3 regions of the Paenibacillus sp. JT22N7 genome follow, and region 2 is predicted to be linked to each of the others. Evidence: riboswitches for the same ligand, from Rfam matches in the RefSeq annotation. Region 2 holds a riboswitch; each other region holds the start of a gene.

Region 1 (3,280 bases), on a different contig from region 2:
CGAGAATATTGCTTTATTTTGCAGGCTTTCTCGGCATGAATCTGTTTTCGAACTATCAAATTCCGCCGGACTATACGGTCGTGCAGGGGCATGATTTCACATCGAGCCAGCTCTCGATCCAGACGGATATTTCACAGCTGAAGAAGCCGAGCTTCGAGGATCTAAGGAAATTTGACAGCGTATGGTACTTGGGAATTGCCGAAAATGGCTATGATACGTATAACATCAACGAATCGCATCCTAGTGCAAATTGGGTGTTTTTCCCTTTATACCCTTTGTTAGTCTTTTTGGTGGAGTCTATTTCTAAATACGATGCGACAGTCGTGGGATCGGTTTTATCGAATTTGTTTTTGCTCGTATCACTTTTTTATTTTTATGGCATTTGTTTAAAAAGAGGACTGAAACAGGAGCACGCCCAAGTCGCGGTGCTGCTGCTGCTCATTTTTCCGACCGCCATCTTCTATGCCGTGCCTTATACAGAGAGCCTGTTCCTCATGCTGTCGCTAATGACCGTCTATTATGCGATGCAAAAACGATATTTTCTCGCGTTTCTGTTCGGGGGCTTGTCCGCTGTGACGCGCAATTTGGGCTTCGTCAACTTGTTTTTCGTTGTGGGTACGCTGTTGATCGAACACAGGCTGTACCGTTTCAAGTGGAAGGACACGAAGTATTTAGGCTATGCAATCATTTCGGCGCTGCCGCTAGCCGGTTATCTGTTGTACATGAAATGGCTTACTGGCGATTTGCTGGCTCCGATTACCGAGCAAAGCATCAACTGGTATCGCAAGACGGTTGCTCCGTTCTCGAACTATATTCATTTTATCCAAAAGCCTTATTTCTCAGGAAATGGCGGCTGGGAAAATGGCCTGCTTGCCTTTATTATCGCGAATGCCGTCCTCGTCATTTTTGCTGCCTTTCTTATTATGCGCTGGAAAGATATTCGCCGTAATGCTCATGAATGGCTGTTTTTTGCCTATGGATTGCTGCTTATGCTCATTCCGTTCGCCAGCGCCGAATTTTTGCAGAGCATTCCACGTTATGTCATGGTTGCGTTCCCCTTCTACATTTATTTTGCGGATGTGCTGAAAAATAATAAGGCGCTGCAAATGTTTTATTTCATGATGTTTTTCCTGCTTCATATTGTGTATGCGATTTGCTACTTTAATGGATATTTTTTCGTTGTATAAATTTATGAAAAAATAAATTGACGAAATTTGCGCTTAAGGTGTACAATAGCACCATATTACTTTAGCTCGTACTTTATACCTAGATCGTTTAACGAAAAGGCAAACTCAGGGAAACCTGATGTGCGCAAAGCTACAGGGGCTTCATTCCTAACGGAATATGCTCGCCAGCTACCGAATTCAACATCGATTCTTCCTTTATTAATCAAGGTAGACTTTGTTCTTTCGGGAGCAGGGACTATCTTTTTTTTATTGCTTACACGAAAAGGCAAACTCAGGGAAACCTGATGTGCGCAAAGCTATAGGGGCTTCATCCTTAAACAGGATATGCTCGCCAGCTGCCGAAGCCCGACATAGCCTCCTTTGCCTGATGAAGGTGCGGCGTGTTCTTCGGACCACGACCATCATTCGCTCGGGGGAGGAACTTACTATGAAAACTACAAAATTCGCTCTTACACTCCTTATGCTCGCTTCGACATTACTCTGGGCACTCCCTGCTAGCGCGCAAACCAACTTTTACAACGGAGCATGGATCGGCACTTGGCCGAACCAAAGCTTGAACAACATCGCTGCCTACGAGCAACTAATCGGTGGACACCAAGATGTTGTACATACTTTTGTCAACTCGAACCAAGGGATTAATGAATGGAAGGGCTTTATGGACTATGTAAATAATAATGGTTCGATTAACCTACTTACCCTTGAGTTTAAAAATAAAAATTACAAAGAATATTCGACTGCTGATATTAATAGAGGCGTAGTAGACGCTTACCTGAAACAAACGGCAAAACAACTGGTTAACTGGCAAGCAGCTAACAAAAACCCTGAAATTTGGCTTCGCATTTTCCACGAAGGCAATGGCAACTGGTACGGCTGGGGCGTTGGCGACAGCACAGTTAACACAAACGAGACTTACAAAGCGGCATTCCAACGTGTCGTTACGATTTTCAGAGAGCAAGGCGCAACGAATGTGAAATTCATGTACAACGTAAACGCTGAAAATGTTGGCAAAAACGCATCGTTTACAGCTATGTACCCAGGCGATGCTTACGTAGACCTGCTTTCGATCGATGGCTACAACTTTGGAACGAAAGAATCGTGGAGCTCGTGGAGAAGCTTTAACGACGTATTCTACGCTTCGTACCAAGCGCTGACAAGCATTTCGAGCAAGCCGATCATTATCGCTGAAACTGGCACAACAGAAAGCGGCGGCAGCAAAAACGAATGGGTTATTGATGCGATGAATCAAGTGCAATCGCCAGCGTACAGCCAAATTAAAGGCTTGATCTGGTTCAACGAGAACAAAGAGCTGGACTGGCATATCGATTCGTCGGCTGATAGCCTGAGCGCTTACCAAACGCTGCAAAAAACGCTTTAAAAGATTAGACGGGGCTAGTCGTCAAGTCCTGGTCTCAACTCTATCAAACACTGGCTGATATAATACTAAATAGGTATTCTGAGAAAACTCTAATTTCGCGTAAACCGCGTAAAATTAGAGTTTTTTCGCTTTTTTTCTACACTTTTGCCAATAAGATTACAATGTTAAGAAGAAAAATTAACTTTTAAAGGGGCAAGGATTGTGATAAGATAACTTTGAATTTGAGCCTTAGCCGCCAAAAATATCATATTTCCGGCCGATTTAACAAATATCGACAGCGAAATTAGACAGTATAGTCAATCCATGTTGTAGATTAGTCAGAAAAGGAATGGAATTATGGCGAATAAATAGAGCGCAAAGGATTGGGGTTATTTGAAAACAAAAGCTAGGTACATATTAACAACGCTATCCATTGCTATCATGATCGTGTATCTAGTATGGAGACTTGTACAAACACTCCCATCTGGCTGGTCATTAATTTTTGGATCGTTGTTACTATTTTTTGAAATCATTTCTATTTTTCAATCCGTTTTATTCCACATTCTTCTGCTAAAACCCACTGAAAGAAAGCCTGCGCCATTACCTGACAACCTTTATTCTGTGGATGTTACGATCGCTACCTACAATGAACCGCCATCCTTGGTTAGAAAAACCATACTTGCTTGTAAAAACTTGAATTATCCGGAAAATCTGTTAAACATTTGGGTGTGTGATGATG
Region 2 (3,280 bases):
TCCGTTATTAATTGCTTGAAGGTCATATCCGGTACGATCTGAACACGAGTTGGGATTACGTTGATAAACAGGCCCACCATGCTCTCCACACCGCTAATCTCAGCGGGACGACCCGATACAACTGCTCCAAACAACACATCGCTGCTGCGCTGATAACGGCTAAGCAGAATAGCCCAAACGGCTTGAATCGCTGTGCTTAACGTAACCTGATGCTCTCTTGCCAGTCTAGAGAAAGCCTCACTGTCTTCCTCTCCAAGCTTAAAATGAAGCTCGCCTGACGAATAACCTTCCTCCCTGCGTCTGCTGCGCTGCTCGGCGAAAGACTCCTGCCCCTCAAATTCAGCTAAATAGCTCGACCAAAAGACAAGCGAAGCCTCCTTATCCTGCTTGCCAAGCCAGTTGATATATTCCTTATATGGTTTCGAGACGGGCAGCTCGTATGGCTTATGATTCAGCAAGGCGCTGTATATCTGAAACAGCTCCTTTACAATAATGCCAAAGCACCAGCCGTCCAGCATAATGTGGTGATAGCTCCATATCCATTCATACGTGTCCTCACCTGTCTTAAAAACGGTCGTCCGCATTAAAATATCTTTGGACAGATCAAATCCCAGCATTTTATCCTGCTGCTTGAAGGCAGCAAGCTGTCGCTGCTGCTCTTCTTGGGGCTGATCACATAAATCTATTTCCTGAACATGGAACGCTCGCTGCTTGAATACAACCTGAACCGGCCGGTTGATTTTCTCGTGGAGGAATACGGTACGAAAAATATCGTACCGATCCATCAACACGTTCATGCTTTGTTCCAGCAAATCTTTGCGAAATGAGCCTTTCACCGAAATGGCCAGTTGCTCCATATAATAGCTCTGTCCGGGGTGCAGAAGCGTGTGAAACAGCATGCCCTCTTGCATAGGCGATAAAAAATAAATATCTTGTACTTGATCCTTCTGAAAAGTAATCCCGTTCACCTGTGCTAGGCCTCCTTCTATCCATTCCGCAGCAAATTAAGCTGCGCGCAAATTCATTCTCTTAGCCAAACTTCTCTGCCAGCATGTCAAAAATATCTCCGACCTCTTCGAGCTGCAATTCACTCGCCGTAAAGTCGCTTGGTGTGAAATCTCTGTCCGTCTTGGCTGTGCAACACTGAATTAATACAAGCAAATGATGGTGGAAGCGATCCATCAGCTGATCTATCGTAGCTCGCAAATATTGCTTTTTATTGTAGGCGCAAGACACAACGAGGCGTTCGCCTCTTACCATACCGCTTAAGCTGAGCGCATACAGCGCTTCAGATTCCGGGCTTGTTTGCGCGCCCATATCGTATACGGATGGTGAAAACAAGTCTGTTTGCACCTCGCTGTCGAATTGCCCCAAATAGTTGAAGCTGATTTCCGGTTTGAATGAGAAGGTGAGCCCTGCTTTATGCTCATCAGCTGCCAAATATCGCAGCAGGCCATAACCGATTCCCTTATTGGGAATATGGCGCAAATCTTCTTTCACCCGTTTTATTTGATAGGCTAAATCGTCCGTATAGCTCATGTCGAGCACAACCGGATATTGGGAGGTAAACCAGCCTACCGTTCGTGATACGTTAATAGCTACAGCTACCGGCCTAATCACCTCCAGCTTGACTACTAAATCGGCTGGTTTGCCATTTTGCTGGACAACGGTTTTGTTCCCTTCCTGCTGCAATCCATTCCCTCATGCGATCTAAGCTTGAGAAAACCGCTCAAATTGGCAATACTCGTTCCGGGGTAAAACTGCTCGGTATACCAAATTCGTTTTTGCGCATGTGTTAATGGATAATAAAAACGTTTCATCAAATTACCCCCAATAACTTGTTTTGATAAATAAAAAACTGCCCGGATTTTGGACAGTCTGCTCCCATTTTCCAGCAACCTGTCAACCGTAGCATCGTCTGATGCCTTAGGCCATGGCTTTGCGTCCCTATGTTTCCATAGGTATGCCTTTATCCATTTTATGTTTGTTTTATTCCATTCCTAATCTATAAACAATCCGTTCATCAAATAGTTACGTTTTTTACATTTTTTTATATTTTCATTCGACAAAAAGTTTTTGGGAGAGGGGTCCTATTAATATGAAGAGAATGAAAGTCTATGGGAGGAGACGAAACTTGGATAGACTAGAACGAAATAATCCTGCGCAGATTTATCTTCCTTGATACGTAACGCTATGAAAATTTTAAAACAAAAAAGCCGCCATTTAGGCGGCATCAGGCTGTCGAGAAGGTCTCGACAGCCATCTTTATAAGCATTCAGTTTAACGCATCACCGCGTTTCTGTGGTATCGATTTTTCCTTTATTGTCTAAAAGGTTCGGCATATGTATTCACAAGATAATGGGCGTCCAGCCATTGATCCGCTTATTCTTTTCAAGATCATCTTTCTGGGCTATTTCTTCAGGTGTCAGCTTTATGGAAAGAGCAGCTGCAGCATCCTCAATATGCGATATTTTTGTAGCACCAACAATAGGTGAGGTTACAGGTTCTTTCTGAAGAGTTTCAGGCTTTTATCAATCTCGCTCATAATGGCCTTTCGAGAAAGTCCGGCACCGTTTGGACCTGCATGCGCCCATTCACCTTAGTAGCCAGCACGATTTCATCCCGATTTGCATATTCCTTTAAAGCAGGTCCAATAACCGCCTCACTTGATCCGGCTGAATATACATTAGCTGTATCAAAAAAATTGATACCAAGCTCTAGTGCTTTTTTAATAACGGGACGACTGTCTGCTTCATTAATAATCCATTGAAGCCCTCCTTGCACGGCTACTCCGAAGCCCATACAGCCCAGACAAATTCGGGATACATCCAAGCCCGTATTTCCGAGTTTCACATATTCCATTTGATTGTTCCTCCATTTATTCATTATTTTTCAACAAACGTTTCACAAATAAAGTGAACAGCAGCAAGGAAATCGCAACAGACAAAGCGCTGACCGTGAATAACGCCTGATAGCTCATATACTGGGAAACCCAGCCTAGCACGATCGCACCGAGCCCGATGCCAAGATCATTAGCAGTCGATATCGAGGCGTTGGCAACTCCGATTCGCTCTGGATGGGCCAGACGGATCGTTGCCGCTTGAAGGGCCGGCTGCGCGGAGCCAAACCCGATGCCATATAAAATCGCCGCAACAAGCACACCGCCTAAGCCGGTCGACATGCTGAGCACAATCAAGGCGCCAATCGTAATGACAAGGGCTGGTACGATAACAGAAATCTCTCCGTATCGATCCGAAAGTTTTCCCGAAATGGGACGGCT
Region 3 (3,280 bases), on a different contig from region 2:
GGCACGTTTTCCCATCGGGTCGGTGAAAATTCCTTCATTATTACACCGTATGATCAGGACCGTAAATATGTGGAGCCGGCGGATCTCGTGCGGATTGACGGCGGGAAGAAAGAGGCGGGCAAGGTACCAAGCCGCTCTGTACAGTTTCATCAGCATATTTATGAGACGCAGCCTCATGTGAACTCGATTATTATTACGCATCCGCCTAATATTATGGCGTTTGCGGTGACAGAGGAGCTGCTGGATTCGCGGACGATTCCGGAAAGCTATATTTTGCTGCGGAATATTCCTAAGCTTCCTTATGGGGATTTGTATACGAAGCCGCAGGAGGCGGCGCAGCTTTTTCAGGAGAACACGCCCATCGTCATTGCCGAAAATGACTGCGTCATCGTCACCGGGCAAAGCCTGCTGAACGCCTTCGACCGCCTGGAGGTCGCCGAATACAGCGCGAAAGCGACCATTTCAGCGAAAAACATTGGAGCTATTGTGCATATGGAGCAGTCGAGGATTGCGGAGCTGGAGCAGGCTTTTGGGTTGAAGTAGTAGGCCATATTGCCTAAATTAATAGTAATGTGAGTTTTAAAAAGTGAACTTAAATATGAAATGATAGGTCCAGCCCGTGGTTTAGCGGGTTGGGCATTTTTTTGTTGATCATACGACTAATAATTTGCAAGGAGATAAATAGGAAGATTTTTAATAGTTCAAATAGGATTAACTTCCTGTTGTATGATCTAGAATTTACTAAATATAAGGAGTCCACTGTTAATGAGGAATGACATGCCAAATAAAAATATTTATTTTCATGACTTATGTAGTATAAAATTTCAAATATCCAACCGATATACTAAGTACAAAGAACTATTAGATCAATTGAACTGAAAGGTAGACTCGTTCGAAAGGCGGGGGAGTAAAGTCGAGGGTCTTCGTGGAGACTACTAGAAATGTAGGTTTAAGAATCAACAAGCCCATTGAAATTGATAAAGGCAAACCTGATCGAAAGACAGGGACGCAAAGCCGCGGGTCTTCACGGAAAACCATAATTATGGTTGCCGTATGACAGCCGGGCCGCCAAAAGTAAATGGGCTTTTTTTATGCAAATATAAGAATTTATAAGTTTCATCCTTATAAACGGCTTATATTTCATACGCTAAACGGTAGCTTTGCCGCCAGAGAGCAGCGATAGCCGTTTACGCTTGACGTATAGGAAAGGATATGAATTTTCTCATACTTTCTCTATACGTTTTGCCAAAACGATGGCGTCTAATAGAAAGGACGCCGCCAGACGTTTTTCTTAATAGAGGGGGATATTCAAATGTATTTTAGTCAGATTAAGCAAGGTGTAATAAGAGTATTATGTTTATCTTTAATTATTCAAATGTTCCTTCCTTCCATCTGGAGCAATTCCACGGAGGCTGCCGCGTCATTTCGAGGTGTTAATGTTCAGTTTAAAGCAACTGATGCTTTAGCAGCAGATGGCTATTTGGCCGACCATGGCGATGAGTATGGTCCACACAATGGATACTTCTACGGTTGGAATATGGATCATGCGCAGTCTACGGTTACAGGAAGCACCTACGATGCGCCGCTTCTAAACTCTTCTATTCAAGTGCAAGAAGGCGGTGAATGGGAGATTGAGCTGCCGAATGGCAGGTATAACGTGAAGGTCAGTGTCGGGAACTCTGTATATGAAAGCAATAATACGCTTTATGTAGAGGGCAACACTTTTTGGGAAAATACGGAGCTGCCTGCTGGTGGACAAGTAACTTTTCAGAAGGGGGTTGTCATTGCTGACGGGAAACTGACGCTCAATGCGGGCAGCAGTGGAGATACAACAGCTATTCAATATATCGAAATTAAATCTCTGGAGCCTGTCATCCAAACGATTCCAAAACCGCAAATTGGGAAGCCAGCGGAGCAAAACAAGCTTCAGGGCAATAAAATTATTATTTCCGGCAATCAAAATAATGAGCATAATGCGCTTCCCTTTATCCGGGTAGGCGATTTAAATCCGGAAATTAGCCGCTACATGAATGCAGAAATGGCGTCTTTGGAAAGCAAACTGGCGGCATCCAATCCTTCATTTATTTCCTGTAATAATTGCAGTGCCTCAGGCCTGGAGGCAGCAATTAATAACAGCAGCAGCGATATGGTAGCTGTGACGGTGGGCCATTTAAATTTAGATTCCTCACTGACATTGGGCTCTCCTACGAAACCGGTTTATGTTATCGCAGAGGGCATCAATACGAATAATAAGCTCACCATTACGGTTTATGGAACTTTGGTCGTCAATGGGAGCATGAATGCGAACACTGAGCTGACTATTGATATTAAAAAACCTAACGATTCGACTCGGACAATGGGAGGGAATCTGTGGGTTAAAGGTTCCTTGCACTTGAATAATAATTCTAGTGTCTCGATTGCGGACAATTTCATAGCTGGGAGCCTTACTTATAACAGTGGTCTGCTTAATGTACAAGCAGGAAGAGTCATTGTACCTGGAAGTCTTCATATCAATACAAATGTAACTATGAATATTGATGAGGAAATGGTAGTTGGCAGCTTGGTTTCCAATAATCAGCAGGCCAATATTTCTGTGAAACGTGGAGATTTATTTATTCAAGGCGATATGCATGTCAACAATCACTTGAATATTGAGACCGGAGGCATCGTTGCCATCGGAGGCGGTATTACAGCTAATCAGAAACCGATTATTAACATCGGTGTCGGTACTGAAGGGGAAACGAAGCTGAAATATTTGGCAGCAGGGTTAAAGGCGGAATATTTTACAGAGGAAAATTTGGATGGTGAAAAAACGACGGTGCTGGAGCAGCCCGCTTTGCAAGGCAAGGCTCCTGTATCTTCGACAGGCCTAAATGATGGACGGTTTTCTGTTAGATGGTCTGGACAAATACAGCCTTATTACGCTGAAAATTATACGTTCGAGGCTGATGTTAATGGCGGAGTCAAACTATATGTGAATGGAACTCTAATTATTGATGAGTGGGCAGCGCAAGGAAATAAATTATTTACTGGCTCTATTGCCTTAGAAGCTGGTCAAAAGGTTGACATTCAAATGGAATACGTTAGTCGTAATGGATCGCCTAAAGCCATTTTATCATGGCAAAGCGCTTCAGGAGCGAAAGAGGTTGTACCAGCTAGTCAGCTATCTCCGTTTGCAACTCCTGCCATTCAGACTATTCCATCTGAAAATGCGGTGAAGGTCGGTTGGACTACTGCATTTAATGCAGATGGGTATGAGGTTGAAATGGATGGCAGCATT

What was found. Region 2 has a riboswitch for cyclic di-GMP ahead of AC50Y5_RS10900 (condensation domain-containing protein). Riboswitches for the same ligand answer to the same signal wherever they lie in the genome.
Region 1: it holds a riboswitch for cyclic di-GMP, as region 2 does, so the genes downstream of both, AC50Y5_RS29130 (glycoside hydrolase family 26 protein) here and AC50Y5_RS10900 (condensation domain-containing protein) in region 2, are expected to answer to the same signal.
Region 3: it holds a riboswitch for cyclic di-GMP, as region 2 does, so the genes downstream of both, AC50Y5_RS19095 (fibronectin type III domain-containing protein) here and AC50Y5_RS10900 (condensation domain-containing protein) in region 2, are expected to answer to the same signal.

What each region holds. Positions count from the first base shown of each region.
Region 1 is NZ_JBXENY010000014.1:35,042-38,321, reverse strand. It holds gene AC50Y5_RS29135 (mannosyltransferase family protein) at 1-1,187, shown strand, start outside; cyclic di-GMP riboswitch class I at 1,276-1,363, shown strand; cyclic di-GMP riboswitch class I at 1,442-1,530, shown strand; gene AC50Y5_RS29130 (glycoside hydrolase family 26 protein) at 1,615-2,562, shown strand; gene AC50Y5_RS29125 (glycosyltransferase) at 2,983-3,280, shown strand, end outside.
Region 2 is NZ_JBXENY010000003.1:544,818-548,097, forward strand. It holds gene AC50Y5_RS10895 (non-ribosomal peptide synthetase) at 1-968, opposite strand, end outside; gene AC50Y5_RS10900 (condensation domain-containing protein) at 1,030-1,692, opposite strand; cyclic di-GMP riboswitch class I at 1,891-1,978, opposite strand; partial or broken gene AC50Y5_RS10905 (transposase) at 2,331-2,468, shown strand; partial or broken gene AC50Y5_RS10910 (aldo/keto reductase) at 2,519-2,862, opposite strand; gene AC50Y5_RS10915 (MFS transporter) at 2,879-3,280, opposite strand, start outside.
Region 3 is NZ_JBXENY010000007.1:31,117-34,396, reverse strand. It holds gene AC50Y5_RS19100 (class II aldolase/adducin family protein) at 1-543, shown strand, start outside; cyclic di-GMP riboswitch class I at 973-1,073, shown strand; gene AC50Y5_RS19095 (fibronectin type III domain-containing protein) at 1,313-3,280, shown strand, end outside.